DNA from 3 places in the Paraburkholderia sp. SUR17 genome. Region 1 is predicted to be linked to each of the others. Evidence: predicted binding sites of a transcription regulator. Region 1 holds the regulator's gene; each other region holds the start of a gene.
What was found. Region 1 encodes LexA, which represses DNA repair genes until DNA is damaged. Its sites were predicted from a motif close to ACTGTATNNNNATACAGT; they were not measured.

Region 1 (6,249 bases):
CGTCTTGCCGCAACCGGAGGGCCCGAGCAGCGCGACGAGTTCGCCGGGCGGAAAGTCGAGGGAGACGTTGTCGAGCGCGGTGAAGTCGCCGAAACGCTTTTGCAGGTTGCGAACGATGATGCCCATTTACTGCTCTCCATGATGAACCGGGCGCGCCAGCGCCACGCGCGGCGCGGCTGCGGTTTCTTTCGATACGGGTGCGTTGGCGCTGGCGAGCGCAGCGGCGCCGGCATGCACCGCGCCGCGCGCCGTCTCCTGCTCGGCCGACATGTGCCGCTCCGCAAGCAGCTTGAGGCCGAGCGTGACGAGCGCGAGCAACGCCAGCAGCGAAGCCACTGCGAACGCCGCCGCGAAGTTGTACTCGTTGTAGAGAATTTCCACGTGCAGCGGCATGGTGTCGGTCTGTCCGCGAATGTGTCCCGACACCACGGAGACGGCGCCGAACTCGCCCATCGCCCGCGCGTTGCACAGAATCACGCCATACAGAAGCCCCCAGCGGATGTTCGGCAGCGTGACGCGGCGAAAGATCTGCCAGCCCGAGGCGCCCAGCACGTGCGCGGCTTCTTCCTCGTCGTTGCCTTGCGCCTGCATGAGCGGAATCAGCTCGCGCGCGACGAACGGGAACGTCACGAAGATCGTGGCGAGCACGATGCCCGGCACCGCGAAAATGATCTGCACGTCGTGGGCTTGCAGCCACGGACCGAACCAGCCTTGCGCGCCGAACATCAGCACATAGATGAGCCCGGAAATGACGGGCGAAACCGAGAACGGCAGGTCGATCAGCGTAGTGAGCAGCGCCTTGCCCTTGAATTCGAATTTCGCGATGGCCCACGACGCCGCCAGTCCGAACGCGAGATTGAGCGGCACTGCGATGACGGCCGTGGTGAGCGTGAGGCGGATGGCGGCAAGCGCGTCCGGGTCGGCGAGCGATTCGAAGTAGACACCTACGCCCTTGCGCAGCGCCTCGTAGAAAACCGCCGCGAGCGGCACGGCGAGAAAGAGCGCGAGAAAAGCGAGCGCGACTGCGGTGAGGGTCCAGCGCACGAAGCGCGATTCGGTGACGGGGTCTGGCCGACGCGCGCCCACGCCGGTCGTGCCGCCCACCTCGGTTGCGGCGCCGCCGGCGGCGCTCACGGCGGACGCCGCTCTACGGTTGCCGCTCATTGCGCACCTCCCGTCGCGGGCGATGCAGTGCCCAGCGCCGGTATCGCGCCCGGCCCCGCCGATGCAGCCGACGCACTGCGACTCGTGCGCCGCTGCAGATACCACTGCAGCGAATTGATGAGCAGCAGCATGAGGAACGACACCACGAGCATCACGACCGCGAGCGCCGTCGCGCCGGCATAGTCGTACTGCTCGAGCTTGGTGATGATGAGCAGCGACGTGATCTCGGACTTCATCGGCACGTTGCCCGCAATGAAAATCACCGAGCCGTACTCGCCGAGCGCGCGTGCGAACGCAAGCGCAAAGCCCGTCAACAGCGCGGGGAGCACCGCGGGCAACACCACGCGCCGGAAGGTAAGCCAGCGCGAGGCACCGAGGCACGCCGCCGCTTCCTCCTGCTCGCGCTCGAAGTCTTCGAGCACCGGCTGCACGGTGCGCACGACGAACGGCAGCCCGATGAACGTGAGCGCGACCAGCACGCCGAGCGGCGTGAACGCGATCTTGATGCCGAGCGGCGCGAGGAACTGGCCGATCCAGCCATTGCCCGCGTAAATGGCGGCAAGCGAAATGCCCGCCACCGAGGTGGGCAGCGCAAACGGCAGATCGACCACCGCATCGACGACGCGCTTCGCCGGGAACGTGTAGCGCACGAGCACCCATGCGACGAGAAACCCGAACACGGCGTTGATCATGGCCCCGCCCAGCGCGGCGAAGAACGTGAGCCGGTACGAGGCGAGCACACGCGGCGAGGTGACCGCGCGCACGAACTGCGCCCAGTCGAGCGTGGCCGTCTTGAGAAACGTGGCGGCGAGCGGGATCAGCACCACGAGGCTCAGATACGCCACCGTAATACCGAGCGTCACGCCAAAACCGGGCAACGCCGCCGGTTTGCGGAAGGTGAACGTCGTCATGCCAATGCTCTGTCAGGGTTGCTTCAGGGTTACATCGACGTCCGGTCATGCAGCCGACGAGGCCGGCCGCGCACGCGGACGATGATGCCCGCGCCCTGCTGCCGTTCCCGTCGCTGCGATCTGCCGGTCGCTCTTATCGTGATACGCGTTGGTGATGCCGCGGGACTGCTCTTCGGTGCCGCGCTGCTGTGCTGCTGTGTTGCTCCCGCCGTGCTGCTCCAGCCACCGCCGTTACTGGGGCTGATAGATCGAATCGAATACGCCGCCATCGGCAAAGTGCGTCTTCTGCGCGTTCGTCCAGCCGCCGAAGGTGTCGTCCACGGTATAGAGCTTCAGCTTCGGAAACTTCTGCGTGAGTTCGGCGGGCACCTTCGTCGAACGCGGTCGGTAGAAGTTGCGCGCCGCAATTTCCTGGCCCTCTTCGCTATAGAGGAAGTTCAGGTAAGCCTCGGCGACCTTGCGCGTACCGTGCCGATCCACGACCTTGTCCACCACCGCGACGGGCGGCTCGGCGAGGATGCTCACCGAAGGCACCACGATCTCGAACTTCTCCGGGCCGAATTCCTTGAGCGACAGGAATGCTTCGTTTTCCCAGGCGATCAGGACGTCGCCGATGCCGCGCTGCACGAAGCTCGTCGTCGCGCCGCGGGCGCCGGAATCGAGCACGCCTGCGTTGTGATACAGCTTCGCGATGAAGTCCTTCGCCTTCTGCTCGTTGCCGCCCGGCTGGTGCAGCGCGTAGGCCCACGCCGCCAGATAGTTCCAGCGCGCCCCGCCCGAGGTCTTCGGGTTCGGCGTGACGATCGACACGCCCGGCTTCACGAGATCGTCCCAGTCCTTGATGTGCTTCGGATTGCCCTTGCGCACGAGGAACACGATGGTCGAGGTGTACGGCGAGGCGTTGTCGGGCAGGCGCTTCTGCCAGCCCTTGTCGATGAACCCCTTGTTCGCAATCGCGTCGATGTCGTAGGCGAGCGCGAGAGTCACGACGTCGGCCTGAAGCCCGTCGATCACCGAACGCGCCTGTGCACCCGACCCACCGTGCGACTGCCTGAAGGTCACCGTCTCGCCGGTCTTCGCCTTCCACTCCTTCGCGAACGCCTGATTGACGTCCTGGTACAACTCGCGCGTGGGGTCGTAGGAGACGTTGAGCAGCGTGGTGTCCGCGTGCGCCGTCGTGACAGCCCCCGGCGCGCCCAGCGCTGCGGCAAGTCCGAGGCCGAGGGCGGCGATCCAGTGTTTTACCTGGCGCTTTGCCACCTGTGCCACCTGTGCCGCCGCGGGCCCGGAACCGCTTGCCCTGGCGAACCCCGTTGTGTGGTTTTGCATCTGCCTGCTCCGTTTTGTGTCGTGTTGGCTTTGCGCTTGTGCCTTGCGTCTGCGCTTGTGTCGTGTCGTGGCGTGGCGGCCCGTGCGTTGCGTGGCCGCGCCTCGAAGTGATGCGAACCAGTCTAATGAGACCCCTTCATGATTAAAAATAATCCTTCTTCATTTTTTAATACGGAAAAGTGGTAACGACGGCGGGATGGGGCGCTCCGGCGTTTTTTCGGCTGCGATAACGGCGTAATCCGGCGTTACGGCGAAGGCTCGCCGCGCGAACTTCAAGTAACGCTTGAAAAGTGCCGGATACTGTATAAAAATACAGTCACCTGTCTATCCATACAGTGGCGCCATGACCAAACTCACCGCACGACAGCAGCAGGTTTTCGATCTGATTCGCCGGGCCATCGAGCGCACGGGGTTCCCGCCCACGCGCGCTGAAATCGCCGCAGAACTCGGGTTCAGCTCGGCCAACTCGGCGGAGGAGCATCTGCGGGCACTGGCGCGCAAAGGGGTGATCGAACTGGCGGCGGGTGCGTCGCGCGGCATTCGCCTGCTGCCGGGCGTCGACGACATGCCGCATCAGTTCACGTTGCCGCACTCCAGCCTCATGCAGCTTTCGCTACCGCTCATCGGGCGTGTGGCGGCGGGCAGCCCGATCCTCGCGCAGGAACATATTTCGCAGCACTACGCCTGCGATCCCGCACTCTTTTCGAGCAAGCCGGACTACCTGTTGAAAGTGCGGGGGCTTTCCATGCGCGACGCGGGCATCTTCGATGGCGATCTGCTCGCTGTGCAAAAACGCACCGAGGCAAAAGACGGCCAGATCATCGTGGCGCGGCTGGGCGACGACGTTACGGTAAAGCGCCTGAAGCGCCGGCCGAACGGCATCGAGCTGGTCGCCGAGAACCCGGACTACGAAAACATCTTTGTGGAAGCCGGCAGTGCAGATTTCGCACTGGAAGGCATTGCGGTCGGCCTGATCCGCCCGACCGAATTCTGAACATCTGAACGCCGCCTGGAGAGATTCATGGAACGTCTTGCCCGCCTGCTGCCCTTCCGCCAGTTCGGCCGCCTTCGTCACCTGCGCACGCTGGTACCCTGCATTCCGGTCGCTTCCGCTGCTTCCGCTATCGAAGCGGCGTCGGTACCGCGTACCGCGCCCCTCTTCGGCAACGAAGCGGAGTCGCTGCCGGCCTTGCCCTCGGCACAACCGGCATTCGCCCGTGTCTCGCTCAACGCCGGTGTACACAGTGAGCCCGCGCGCCGTGCCCCTGTGCGCGTCTATCACGGACCTTCGCGGCTCATCATGGTGGGAACGTTCGAGGCCGTGTGCCGCATGATCGACCATTGCATCGCCGAACAGGGCGCGGGCGCGTGAACGAGCCGGCAAAGCACGCTACGCGGCGACTCGTCGTCGCGGCCGTCGTGTTGCTCATGGTGGCAGTGCTGGGTTACGCCTATGCGTCGCCCTACATCGTGCTCGATCGGCTCAAACGTGCCGCGGACGCGCGCGACGCCGAGACGGTCAACGCCTATGTCGACTATCCCGCCCTGCGCGTGAGTCTCAAACAGCAGGTCACCGAACTGCTGATGCGGCGCATCGACGCGCAAAAGCACGGCAACCCGTTCGCCGTGATCGGCGCGATGATCGGTGCTGCGCTGATCGGTCCGCTGGTGGATGCGTACGCCACACCCGATGGCGTCGCGGCCATTCTCAATGGCATGCCGCCGCGCGGGCAGCCTGGCGAGCGGCCACCGCCGGCGGGTACATCGGGCGGCACGCCGAACCCTGAGGCCGGCAGCACCGCATCAACCGCACCCTCTACTGGCCAGACGCCCGCGGTGCCTGCCACTCCCCAAGCGCCTAACCAGGCACCCGCCCAGGCACCTACCCAGGCGCAAACGCCCCCTCCTCAGCCACCGCAGACCACCGCCGGATACCGCAGCCTCAACGAGTTCGTTGTGACCTACCAGCACGGCGTCGGCGACACCCGGTATGCCGCCATCCTGCGTCGCGATGGCCTTTTCTCGTGGAAGCTGTCCGCCGTGGATCTGAATGGGTAAACCGTCTGGCTCCGCGCGATCAACGGCTCCCGCCCTGCGCCCCGGCTAGGCGGCCGCAGCCTCCTGCTTCTCCTCGGCAGAAGACGAACAGGCAACGAGGATGCTGCACGACACACGATCCAGCAGTTGGGTATTGCCAGCTCCCATCCACCAACGCGACAGGCCCGTGCGGCACCGGTGCCCCACTACGACCAGGTCGGCCTGCAATTCATTGGCCAGATTCGCGATCTCGTCGATGGGGTGCCCAAAAGCGAAATGGCCCTGTGCCTTCACGCCGTGCTCGGTCAGCCAGTCCACGCCCTCCTGGAGTATTTGCCGCGCGGTCTCTTCGAAGCGGCCGCAGGCCACGTCGGTCAAGAGTCCCGCGCTCTGTGCAATGCTGGAACGCATGTCGACCACCGAAAGCAGATGGGTCTCCGCTTTCAGGTCCAGTGCCAGTTCGGCGCCGCATCGCAGCGCCTTGCGGCCTTCGCGCGAGCCGTCGTAGCACAGCAGGATTTTCTTGTAGCTCGCCATGATGTTTCTCCGATCCGCCTTCCCTGCGGTTTGAACGTACTTTCATCATGGTGCGCCGCAATTCCGGTTGCAAGGGCTGGAAAACGCCAGGTGTGCGCAACCCTCCGCAGCCTGCCCGTGGCCATTTTCAGCGCGATGCCGCAGCGCGGAAATGCTTGCCGCGACAGGCGTTGCGGGTCAAACGCAAATGCAGCGATGCACTAGAATAGGCCGCCTTGCCTCCCTCCTGCCCGCATCCGGACCGCGCCGTGCATTGCGTGACCGGTGCGGT
Region 2 (6,249 bases), 670 kb from region 1:
GCGCTGTAGCCGGCTGCGACCATCGCAAGGTGCATCACCTGCTCCTGGAAGATCGGCACGCCAAGCGTGCGTTCGAGCACCGGCTTCAAATCGTCTTTCTCGTATTCGACGGCTTCGAGCTTCTGCCTGCGCCGCAGATACGGATGCACCATGCCGCCCTGGATCGGCCCCGGGCGCACGATCGCCACCTGAATCACGAGGTCGTAGTACTTCCGCGGCCTCAACCGCGGCAGCATGCTCTGCTGCGCACGCGACTCGATCTGGAACACGCCCACCGTGTCCGCGTGGCAGCACATTTCGTAGACGGCCGGGTCGCCGCGCTTGATGTCCTGCATGCGATACGCCGGCAACCCGCGCCGCAGCGCGACGAACTCCAGCGCGCGCCGGATCGCCGAGAGCATGCCGAGCGCCAGCACGTCCACCTTCAAGAGCTTCAGCGCATCGATGTCGTCCTTGTCCCATTCGATCACGCAGCGGTCTTTCATCGCCGCGTTCTCGATGGGCACGAGCCGCGAGAGTTTGTCTTTCGCGATCACGAAGCCGCCCACGTGCTGCGACAGGTGGCGCGGAAAATTGCGCAGCTCGCGCGTGAGCCGGATCAGATGCTGCGTGACGTGCGACTCGGGATCGAAGCCGGCTTCGGCCAGATAGTGCGCCACGGCCTCGGGACCATCCCACCATTGCTGGGCGCTGCTGATGCGTTCGATCAGCGCAGGTTCGAGGCCGAGCGCCTTGCCAACGTCCTTCAGCGCGCTGCGCGTGCGATACGAGATCACCGTGGCCGCGAGCGCCGCGCGGCGCCTGCCGTACTTGCCGTAGACGTACTGGATCACCTCTTCGCGGCGCTGATGCTCGAAGTCGACGTCGATGTCAGGCGGCTCGTTGCGCGCGCGCGAAATGAACCGCTCGACCAGCATGTTCATGTCCACGGGGTCGATCTCGGTCACATAGAGGCAATAGCAGACCACCGAGTTGGCCGCCGACCCGCGCCCCTGGCACAAGATGCCCTGCTCGCGCGCGAAACGCACGATGTCGTGCACGGTGAGGAAGTACTTCTCGTAGCGCAGGTCCGCGATCAGATCGAGTTCCTTGTCGATCTGCTCACGCTGGCGCTCGCTCAAGCTGCCCGCCCAGCGCGCGCGTGCGCCCTCCATCACGAGCTTGCGCAGCCAGCTGGCCGGCGTTTCGCCGGGCGGCACGAGTTCTTCGGGATATTCGTAGGCCAGTTCGTCGAGCGAGAACGAGCAGCGGCTCGTCACGCGCAGCGTTTCGGCGAGCGTATCCGCGGGATACAGCGCCCCGAGCCGCACCCGCGTGCGCAGATGCCGCTCCGCGTTGGGTTCGAGCGCATGGCCGCATCGAGCAAGCGGCTGGCCGAGACCGATGGCCGTCAACGTGTCCTGCAGCGGCTTGCGCGAACGCGCATGCATCAACGCGCCGCCCGCGGCCACGAGCGGCAGCCCGCTTTGCTGCGCGATGGTCCGCATTGCGTTGATGCGCACTTCGTCGTTGCCGATTTGCCATAGTTCGAGCGCGAGCCAGGCGCGGTCCGGCGCGATGCCCGCAAGCCAGTGCGCGCAGCGCAGCGTCTGCGCGAGCGTTGCCGCCTGCTGCGGCACGAGCAGCAGGACGCAGTCGGGCAAATGGCGCAGATGCGCGAGATCGGCCGGCGGTTGGGTAAAGTCGGCAGGATGCAGCCGATAGCTGCCCTTCGCCGCGCGCGAGCGTCCCAGCGTGATCAGTTCGGAGAGATTGCCGTAGCCATCGCGATTCATCGCGATGGCTACGAGCGTGCAGAACGGTGCACCGGCTTCATCGGTGAGATTGAGTTCGCTGCCGATCAGCAGATGCAGCGGCGGGTCGGGTTGCGCTTCCTCTTCTCCTTCACTGCATGCCTTCCGTTCCTTCTCGCGTTCCGCTTCGATGATCTTGAGCGCGCTGTGGGCACGAACTACGCCGGCGAGCGAGCACTCGTCGGTAATCGCGAGCGCGCTGTAGCCGCACTGGATGGCCCGCTCGACGAGTTCACCGGGACGCGACGCGCCGCGCAGGAACGTGAAGTTGGTGAGGCAATGCAGCTCGGCATACGCCGGCAATTGCGGCATCGGGGGCACGGCGCCCTTCCCGTCACGGGACGCTGTATCGACTCTCGACATGGCGCTCAGCCAAAGAGGCCCTGCAGGAACCACTGCCCGCTCAGACGCTCGCGATACACCCAGAACATGCGGCCCTGATCGTCGCCGGCCACGTAGTAATCGCGCTCCACGCCTTCGCCATCCCACCACCCTGCCTCGATGCGTTCGGTGCGCGTAAGCGTTTTCAACGGACGCCGGTAGACCGGACGCTCGTCGCGCACCACGAGCCGCAGCGGCCGTTCGAGCATCCACACCGGACGCGGCTGCGAGGGCAACGGGCTCTCGGGCAGATCGAGCACGGCCTGATGCGGCGGCGGGTACGCATCGCCTGTCGGCTGGGCAGCGGGCTTCTTCGCACGCGCCGGCTTGCGGCGCCCCGCTGCGGGCTCGCGATAAGCGGCGGTCTGCATCGCGCGCTCGGGGCGGTGGTCTTCGTGAGCCGAAAGCTGCAGCACGTTCTGTGCGCCCAGGCGCGCGCCGAGCCGCTCCATCAGCCGCGCCATGGATTCGTCCGACGCCTCGGGCATGGGAAAGAGCGTGCCGGTGGGCGCCGCGTATTCGCTCACTTCGTCGGCGACGAGTTTCAGCCCGATCACCGGCGCGGCCAGCTCCGTCTGATTGAGCTTTTCGCGCAACAGCCAGATCAGGTGATCGGCATCGCGCGACGGCACCGCCCAGCCGAGCTTCAACGACGACGTGCGCGGCGCGTGGCGCGAGGCGAGTTCGTGCTCGAGCCGCAGTTCGAACTTGCGCAAAGCCGCGTGATGGGCGCCCAGCCAGCCGGCCAGTTGCACGACGAGCCGGCGCGCCGCGAACAGCAAGGCTTCGGCGCTATCGACCCGCGCCTGCAATTCCAGTTGCGCGTGAAACGAGGCCGGCGCCTGAAAGTATTCGCGCGGATCGGGATGCTCGCCGAAAGCCTGCGCAAGCAGCGTGAGCACGCCGTCGCCGAAGCGGCGCACGATGCCCTCGCGCGGCAGCCGGCGCAGATCGGCGAGGGTCGTGCAGCCGATCTGCTCGAACACATCGTCATGTTCGGCGGCGAAGGGCAAGAGCGAAACGGGCAGCGTATCGAGCGTGCGCGCAAGCGTAGCCTGCTTGACCACACGCCAGCGCCGCCCCGCCCTCTCCGCCCTCTCCGCTCGCTCGGCACACGCCGCGGCCAGCAGCCATGCGCCCCACGCCGTGGGGGCACAGGCGAAGCGCGCGGTGTGCCCCAGCATCGCCACGGTCGAGGCGACCCGCGAGAGCAGCGCGCGCAGGCCGCCGAAAAGACGCAGCCCCGCACCCACCTCCAGCAGCAGCGTATTGCCTTCGGCAAACGCCACGTTCGGCGTAAAGGCGAGCAACGCCAGCGCCAGTGCTTCGAGCGCCGCTTTCTCACGCGCCGGATCGGGCGTGAGCATCACGATCTGCGGCGCGAGCGCGAGCGCATGCGAGCGCGTGTTGCCCGCGCGCACGCCGAGACGGAGCGCATCCAGATCGGGAATCAGGATGCGCACATGATCAGCGAGCACATGGCAGCGCACGTTCGCGGCGCCGTCCACCGCACCGCTTGCGACGTGCGCGGCGCCGGCCTCATGCCGGCTGTGCGGAGCGTCCGGGTTTTCGGGCTGCCGCGGGAGAGCCAGAGGCGGCTTCACCGCCTCCAGCGGCAACAGGGGCAAGGTAACTGCGATCCACAACATGATTGCTCTCGTGCCATTGACGTTGATGGCCGGACTGGGACTGCGGCGGTGGCAGCAATCCGGCCTGCAACGGCAACGTGACGAAAAGCGGCCGGGCAGGAGGCGGCCCGCGCCGCTTGAAAACGTCCACCGACAACGACGCTTCCTGAAGCCAGCGATGCCGGTCGATGGTCTCGGCATCGGGCGGCAGCATCGGCTCGCATGCGATGCGCAGCGGCGCCGCCGAAGACTGGCTGCGCGCGTGCGCCGGCCGCACGAGAAAAGCGAGCGAGCGCGAATCCTGCGCCACGACCTGCAGCCGACGCACCGCATCCGGACGCGCTTTCGCGAGCCACACCAGTACCGCGCCCATGCCTTCCTGCTTCAATGCCTGCTCGGCGGCCCAGGGGGCTTCCTCTTCGCGTGCACGCACCCAGACCACCCGTTCGAGCGCGATGCCCCACGCCTTCAGCGCACACGCATAGGGCTGCCAGGGCGGCGCCACGAACACGACGTGCTTACCGTCGCGCGCCGTGAGGGACTTCAACGCCGGTGCCACGAGACGCATTTCGCCGATGCCGCCGTGCTCCACCAGCAGTTCGGTCAGGCTGCCGGCTGGCCAGCCCTCGCCGGGCAACAGTGCGTCGAGAGCGGCATACCCGCTCGGCACGACGCCCGCCGTCGCGCCGGCAAGCTGATCCCCTTGCCATACCTGGCTGCGCAGCCGGGACGGCAAAGCGCTCGTGGCATGGAGTGCTGCAGCCATGATTCGTGCTGATGCTCTTTCAAAAGGGGATACGCCGCCCTCCCGACACAAGCCGGGCAAGGCGGAACCGTCGCCGAACACGCAAACCGGATACCGAAACGCGCGCCGATACCTGTATGTTTATACAGTATCGAAGAAGGAACGGGAAGAGGTTTCGATAAGGAATGGCGAACACGCCGCCTGCACAAAAAGGGCACGTAACGACGCCCACAAAGGGACACATCAGGCGATGTTCTAGCCCTTGATAAAGCCCTTCAGCGTGGCGAGCGTATCGGCGTCTTCAATGCTCTTGTCCGTACGCCAGCGCAGCATGCGCGGAAAGCGCACGGCCACGCCCGACTTGTGCCGCCCGCTCGCCTGAATGCCCTCGAAGCCGATTTCGAACACGAGCGTGGGCCGCAGGCTGCGCACCGGGCCGAACTTCTCGACCGTCGTCTTGCGCACGATCGCATCCACCTCGCGCATCTCGGCATCCGTGAGCCCCGAATAGGCCTTGGCGAAGGGCACCAGCGTGCGCACGCCGCCGGCCTCGTCCCACACGGCGAAGGTGAAGTCCGTGTAGAGGCTGGCGCGCCGGCCGTGTCCGGGCTGCGCGTAGAGCAGCACCGCATCCACCGCGTAGGGATCGATCTTCCATTTCCACCACGCGCCCGCCGTCTTCGTGCGACCCACGCCGTACAGCGACTCGCGCCCCTTCAGCATCAGGCCTTCCACGCCGCGCGCGCGGCTTTCTTCGCGCAGTGCGGCGAGCGCGGCCCAGTCCGGTGCCTCGGCCGCCGTGACGAGCGGCGACAGACGCAGCGGCGGCGCGGCAACCTCGACTGCGGGCTCGCCCGACATGCCGGGCGAGCCAAGTTTTTCAAGCCGCGCGCGACGCACTTCGAGCGGTGTGGTCCGCAGATCTTCGCCTTGCGCTTCGAGCAGGTCGTAGGCCACGAAGGTGGCCGGATAGTCGGCCAGCACCTTCTTCGTGAGCGTCTTGCGCGTAATGCGCGGCTGCAGTTGCGCGAACGGCAGCGGCACGGCGGCGCCGGGCGCCCACGCGAGGATTTCGCCGTCGATCACGTAACCGTCCAGCAGCGCGCGGCCAAGCGCTTCGATCTCGGGAAAGCGCTCGGTGATCAGGTCCTCGCCGCGCGACCACAGCCACACGCATCCCGCGCGCTTGACGAGTTGCGCACGAATGCCGTCCCACTTCCATTCCACGAGCCAGTCGCTTCGCGCGCCGAGCGACGACGGCTCGTCCTGCAACGGATGCGCGAGAAAGAACGGATACGGCAGTCCGGCGTCGCCCGCATGCACCTGCGTCGCGAGGTCCGCGCGCAACGGCTGCTGTCCGGTCTGCGTGTCGCCGTCGCGGGCGCTCTCCTGCCACGCGGGCGCGACGAGGCGCAGATAGCGCGCGGCGTCCGGCGTCTGACGCGAATCCGTCCAGCCGACCATGCGCTGGGCGACGAGCTTGTGATCGACGCCCGCTACATCGGCCAGCGCACGCACGACGAGCTGCCGCGCCACGCCCACCCGGAAGCCGCCGCCAATCAGCTTGGTGAGCAGAAAACGGCCGCTCCAGTCCAGTTCGTCCCACCACGCAGTGAGCCGCTCTCGCAGCGTCTCGGGCGCGGCGCCGCGCAGTAGCAGCAGCCGGTCCTCGATCCATTGCGCGAGACCGAGTTCCGTCGTG
Region 3 (6,249 bases), 830 kb from region 1:
CGCTTCACGACGATGCTGGCGAGCAGCGGCGAGTACGTCTGGAACGTCCGTTCGACGCCTTCGCCCGACGAGATCTTGCGCACGATGAACGACGAGTTCAGACCGCGATTACGCTTCGCGATCACGACGCCTTCGTATGCCTGAACGCGCTTGCGGTTGCCTTCCACGACGTTCACGTTCACCACCACCGTGTCGCCGGGGGCGAATTCGGGAATGGTCTTGCCTGCGAGCACGCGCTCGATTTCTTCCTGCTCGAGTTTTCCGATGAGGTTCATCACTGACTCCGTAAGCCATCTTGTCGGCGTTCGTGCCCGTACCGGCTTGAGCAGCATTCCGGCACCACGGCCCCGATAGAGGATGGGTTCACATCAGGCACCGTCCACGCATGGAGCGGCGCCGCCTTTCGCCTCGCTAGTGGCCGCCGAAGACGATGCCTTCCGCGCTTCCTTCGCGAGACTTGCGAGCCATGCCTCGTCGGCGCGGCTCAACATCTTGTTCTTCCTGGCCTTCTCGATCAGATCGGGCCGCTTGTAGAGTGTGTTGCGCAATGCCTCGCGGCGGCGCCACTGCTCGATTTCCGCATGATGCCCGCCAAGCAGCACATCCGGCACGCGCATGCCGTCGTATTCCTCAGGGCGCGTGTAATGGGGACAATCGAGCAGTCCGTCCACGAAGCTGTCCTGCACCGCCGACTGCGCATCGTTGAGCACGCCCGGCAGTTGTCGCACCACCGCATCCATCAGCGCCATGGCCGGCAGCTCGCCGCCTGACAGCACGAAGTCGCCGAGGCTCACTTCTTCGTCGACACAACGGTCGACAAGGCGCTGGTCGATGGCTTCATACCGCCCGCACAGCAATACGAGGCCGGGCTGCTGTGCGAACTGCATCACGCGTTCATGCGTAAGCGTTGCGCCTTGCGGCGACATCAGCACGACCTTCGCACCGGTAATGCCCTGTTGCGCCTGAGCCGCTTTCGCCGCGCCAATCGCGTCTTCGAGCGGCCTGGCGAGCATTACCATGCCGGGCCCGCCCCCGTAGGGGCGGTCGTCAATCGTGCGGTAGTTGTCGGTGGTGAAATCGCGTGGATTCCACGTACGCAACCCGTAGCGCTGCTGCTTCGCGGCCCGACTGGTAATGCCCCAATCGGTCAGCGCACGGAACATCTCAGGAAAGAGCGTCACGACATCGAACTGCATCGCTCTCTCCGTTCAGCGAATCGTGTTCAATAGTCGGCTTGCCAGTCGACGACAATCCGCTTCGCCGCCTGGTCCACCGACTTCACATAGACGCCGACGAACGGAATCAGCCGCTCGCCGGTTACTGGCTTGCCGTCTTTCCCGGTGGAGGGATACTCGACCTGCAGCACCGAGTGGGCGCCGTTGTCGATCATGCTCGCCACTTTGCCGAGCACTTCGCCGCCTTCGTTGACAACTTCGAGGCCGAGCAGATCGACCCAGTAAAACTCGTCGGCTTCGAGCGCGGGAAACTCGGTGCGGCTCACGTACACGCGGTGACCACGCAGCGCGAGTGCCGCATCGCGGTCGTCCGTGCCACCCAATTGCGCCACCACTGCGTCGCCGTGCGTTTTGGCGAGCACGACCGGCACCGACTTGCGCTCGCGGCCCTTCTCGAGCCACCAGCGCTTCGCAGCCAGCAGGGCATCGCCGCCGCGACCGGCCTGCGCGTGCGCCGCTACTTTGACCCAGCCTTTCAGACCGTAGGCATCGACGATCGCGCCGACTTCCACCGCGTCGACCGGCCAGCTTTGTTCCGACTCAAGCCGCATGCCCGGCGCCTCTGCTGCGCCCTGCGACTCGCCGCGTGTTGCTTCACGGCTGCGGCCGGGTTTGCGCACGAATGCACCGAACGGTGCGACGCCTTCGCCGGAAGCCGGCGGCTGAACGCGACGCTGGCTGCGCTCCACCGGTCCAGCGCGTCCCGATCGTTCGGAATCACGTGCGGACATCAGCGAACCTCGCAGCCAGTTTCAATTGCCGGGGCACACTCGACCCGCCAGGCATCGCAGAGTTTGCGCGACGCAACCGGGAATGCACACCCACAAGCGCGGACCCTGCGGAGCCGGACAAGCTCATGCACGCGGCTCATGCAAGCAGATTACGCAGCCGGAGCTGCTGCCTGCGCCTTCTGCGCCTGCTTCACGAGACGCTCCACGGCCGGCGACAGCTGGGCGCCCACGCCTTGCCAGTACGTCACGCGATCTTGCGCAATGCGCAGCGCTTCGCCCTTCGTCGCGACCGGGTTGTAGAAGCCGACGCGTTCGATGAAGCGGCCGTCGCGACGGTTACGCGAATCGGTTGCAACGATGTTGTAGAACGGGCGCTTCTTCGAGCCGCCGCGAGCCAGACGGATGATGACCATACTTGAATCCTTGAAAACCGGGGGTTCGGGACCACTGAAACCGGCGATTATAGCCTGAAACCAACGCCATAACAAACACTTAACGGAGAACCTTGCAAATCGGGCTGTGACGGCAATGCAGGCCCGGCTGCGCGAAGGTGGCACAAAGCGGCTTGCCACCCGACGTGCCTTTGCCCGCGGGCCTATTCCGTACCTATGCCCGCACCCCTGCCGACCGTATTCGGGCGCCGCAACCAGCCCATCCCGGTCACTCTCGCCGTGACGCATTCGCCGACTGTCCCACCTGCCTTACGCCGCCCCGTCGGCGTAGAATTCGGCTCGGCCGGAATCCCGAGCAGCGTTACGCAGGCACTACAGGCAGCGGCGGCGCTCTCCACCATCACTCGTTCCCATGTCCACCGTTTCGAATTCATCGCGCTTTCGTTCCAAAACGCTCACCGCTGCTCTCGCCTTTTTCTTCGGCAGCATCGGAGCACATCGCTTCTATCTATACGGCCCGCGCGATGCCTGGGGATGGGCACATCTGCTCGGCACCGTGATCGGCATTCCTGGCTTTTTGCTGCTCGTCGCCACCCAGCGCGAATCTGCCCTCGGATGGTCGCTCGCGCTACCCGGCGCAGTGTCGCTGCTGGCCGCGTTTCTCGCCGCCATCGTCTACGGGTTACGCCCCGACGAGAAGTGGGACGCGCAGTTCAACGCGCAGGCCGGCCGTCGCAGTCGCTCGGGTTGGACGGTCATCTTCATCGTCATCTTTTCGCTGCTGATTGGCGCCTTCCTGCTGATGACGGGACTTGCGCTCTCGTTCCAGACCTATTTCGAGTCGCAGGTCGAAGCGGCGAAGTCGCTATCGCAGTAATCGGACCGGCAAGAGACGCGACGCCGCACAAGCCGGCAGCCCGCCTAGAACAGATCGAGTTGCGGGTCATCCGCCGCACGCCGCAACACGACCGGTTCGCGGCGAAACTGCGAAATGTCGAGAATGCCACGCCGCCGCTCGTTGAGACCGAGCCGTCGCACGGCCTTCCCGAAGCGCTGTTTCAGCAGATCGGCCCACGGCCCCTCGCCTTTCATTCGGCGTGCGAATGAGGCGTCGTAGTCTTTGCCGCCTCGCATGTCGCGCACGCGGCTCATGACGCGGTCCGCGCGGTCCGGAAAATGGGCTGCCAGCCAGTCCTTGAATAGCGGCGCGACTTCCCATGGCAGCCGCAGCACGATGTAACTCGCGCTCGTCGCGCCGGCCTCCGTACACGCTTCGAGAATACGCTCCATGTCGGGCTCCGTTACAAACGGGATCACCGGCGCAATGCTCACGCCCACCGGCACGCCCGCCTGAGCGAGCGTACGAATGGTGCGCAGGCGCCGGGCGGGCGACGCCGCGCGAGGCTCCAGCGTGCGCGCAATGCCTGCATCGAGCGTGGTGATGGTGATGGCAGCCATCACCTGGCCGCGTTCCGCCATCGGCGCCAGCAGGTCGAGGTCGCGCTCGATCAGCGACGACTTCGTGATGGCGGCGAACGGATGATGACGATCGTGCAGCACCTCGATCACGCGACGCGTGAGCCGCAGATCACGCTCCACGGGCTGCCATGCGTCCGTGTTGACGCCGAGCGCAATCGGTTCCGGCACATAGGACTTCTTCGAAATCTCTCGTGCCAGCAGTTCCGGCGCGTTGACCTTCGCATAGATGCGACTTTCGAAATCCAGGCCCGGCGACAGGCCCAGATAGGCATGCGTGGGCCGCGCGAAACAGTAGATACAGCCGTGCTCGCAGCCGCGGTACGGGTTCAGCGAAATGCTGAACGGAATATCCGGCGACTGGTTGCGCGTAAGGATGCTCTTCGCGCGCTCCTCGAACACCTGCGTGCGCAGCGGGGGCGGCACGTCGCCCTCCGGGGAGTCGAGGTGCGTCCAGCCGTCGTCGAACGCTTCGCGCTGGTCGACTTCGTAGCGGCCCTGCAGGTTCGTTACGGCGCCGCGCCCCTTGTGTGGGGCGGGCGGGGCAACGGGATACTCGGAATATTCAGCGTCGGGATCGTTCACGGCGGCACACGACAAACGGAAAGCGACCGCGCATACGAGGCAACGGCCGAAGTACTGTATAAATATACAGTACTTCGGCCGTTTGTCGAGCCGTTCTTCGAGCCGCAGTTCAGTCAATCGCCCACAGCGATCGTCAGCGTTTCCTTGATCTCTTCCATCACCACGTAGCTCTTCGACTGAACCGCCCCGGGCAGCTGCAGCAGGATGTCGCCGAGCAGCTTGCGGTAGTCCGCCATCTCGCCGATGCGTGCCTTGATGAGGTAGTCGAAGTCGCCCGACACGAGGTGGCACTCCAGCACCTCAGGAATCTTCTGCACCTCCCGGCGAAACTGCTCGAACATGTTGCCGCTCTTGTGATCGAGCGTGATTTCCACGAACACGAGCAGCGCCGCGCCCAACATGCCGGGATTCACCCGCGCGTAGTAGCCAGTAATGATGCCGTCGCGCTCCATGCGCTTCACCCGCTCCGTGCACGGGGTGACCGAGAGACCGACCTGCTCGGCGAGGTCTTTCATCGCCATGCGACCGTCCTGCTGGAGCAGTTTCAGGATGCGGTGATCGATGCGATCGAGGGTCCGGACGGGCTGACGTTGCGTGCGCATGGTTTTTCTACTGAAAAACGGAAAAATACAATAACAAAACCTACCTCAACACCAATAGCATAGCCGTAAATACTGGACACACGCGATATTTCATGGTTTTTCGGACGCGCAGACCAGTTTCCCTTTCTGGATGGAGCAGCTATGCGAATCGTCGTTCTGGGCAGTGGCGTCGTCGGCGTGACGAGCGCCTATTATCTGGCGCGCGCCGGTCATGAGGTCACGGTGATCGACCGCGAAACCGGCCCTGCGCTCGACACGAGTTTCGCGAACGCAGGCCAGATCTCGCCGGGTTATGCCTCGCCCTGGGCCGCTCCCGGCGTGCCACTCAAGGCCGTGAAGTGGATGTTCCAGAAGCATGCGCCGCTCGCCATCCGGCTCGACGGCACGCGCTTCCAGCTGCAGTGGATGTGGCAAATGCTGCAGAACTGCACGGCCGGGCGTTACGCCGTCAACAAAGGCCGCATGGTTCGCCTTGCCGAATACAGCCGCGATTGCCTTCAAGCGCTGCGCGCGGAAACCGGCATCGAGTACGAAGGCCGTCAAGGCGGCACGCTGCAGGTGTTCCGCACGCAGCAGCAACTCGAGGGCGCCGCGAAAGACATCACCGTGCTGAAAGACGCGAACGTGCCCTACGAGTTGCTCACGCCCGAAGAGCTGTGGCGTGCCGAGCCGGCGCTCGCCGGCGTGTCGCACAAGCTCACGGGCGGCCTGCGTCTGCCCGGCGACGAAACCGGCGACTGCCAGTTGTTCACCACGCGCCTTGCCGCGCTTGCCGGCGAACTCGGCGTACGTTTTCGCTACAACACGGCCATCGATGGCCTTGCCGTTGCGGGTGGGCGCGTTGCCGGCGTGCAGTGCGGCAGCGAACTCGTGCGTGCCGACGCCTTCGTCGTCGCTCTCGGCTCGTACTCGACGAAGCTGCTGTCGGGCATCGTGAAGATTCCCGTGTATCCGCTCAAGGGCTACTCGATCACGGCACCGATTGTCGATGCCAAGGCTGCGCCGGTTTCGACGGTGCTCGACGAAACGTACAAGATCGCCATCACGCGCTTCGACGACCGCATCCGCGTGGGTGGCATGGCCGAGATCGTCGGTTTCGACAAGCGTCTGCGCGACGCGCGTCGCGAGACGCTCGAAATGTGCGTGAACGACCTGTTCCCGGGCGGCGGCGACACCTCGAACGCCACCTTCTGGACCGGCCTGCGCCCGATGACGCCGGACGGCACGC

Region 2: a site for LexA is predicted at 4,680-4,697, ahead of imuA (translesion DNA synthesis-associated protein ImuA). Genes of this name have one in related genera too.
Region 3: a site for LexA is predicted at 4,473-4,490, ahead of P2869_RS12860 (PA0069 family radical SAM protein). Genes of this name have one in related genera too.

What each region holds. Positions count from the first base shown of each region.
Region 1 covers NZ_CP120508.1:2,078,283-2,084,531, forward strand. The annotation lists gene P2869_RS09155 (sulfate ABC transporter ATP-binding protein) at 1-126, opposite strand, end outside; gene cysW (sulfate ABC transporter permease subunit CysW) at 127-1,164, opposite strand; gene cysT (sulfate ABC transporter permease subunit CysT) at 1,161-2,075, opposite strand; gene P2869_RS09170 (sulfate ABC transporter substrate-binding protein) at 2,307-3,404, opposite strand; gene lexA (transcriptional repressor LexA) at 3,748-4,398, shown strand; gene P2869_RS09180 (hypothetical protein) at 4,426-4,776, shown strand; gene P2869_RS09185 (DUF2939 domain-containing protein) at 4,833-5,462, shown strand; gene P2869_RS09190 (universal stress protein) at 5,508-5,978, opposite strand.
Region 2 covers NZ_CP120508.1:2,745,874-2,752,122, forward strand. The annotation lists gene P2869_RS12100 (error-prone DNA polymerase) at 1-2,105, opposite strand, end outside; gene P2869_RS12105 (DNA polymerase Y family protein) at 2,162-3,823, opposite strand; gene imuA (translesion DNA synthesis-associated protein ImuA) at 3,714-4,568, opposite strand; gene P2869_RS12115 (ATP-dependent DNA ligase) at 4,803-6,249, opposite strand, start outside.
Region 3 covers NZ_CP120508.1:2,908,278-2,914,526, forward strand. The annotation lists gene rplS (50S ribosomal protein L19) at 1-275, opposite strand, end outside; gene trmD (tRNA (guanosine(37)-N1)-methyltransferase TrmD) at 369-1,196, opposite strand; gene rimM (ribosome maturation factor RimM) at 1,223-1,966, opposite strand; gene rpsP (30S ribosomal protein S16) at 2,116-2,379, opposite strand; gene P2869_RS12855 (NINE protein) at 2,771-3,235, shown strand; gene P2869_RS12860 (PA0069 family radical SAM protein) at 3,280-4,419, opposite strand; gene P2869_RS12865 (Lrp/AsnC ligand binding domain-containing protein) at 4,533-5,021, opposite strand; gene P2869_RS12870 (D-amino acid dehydrogenase) at 5,163-6,249, shown strand, end outside.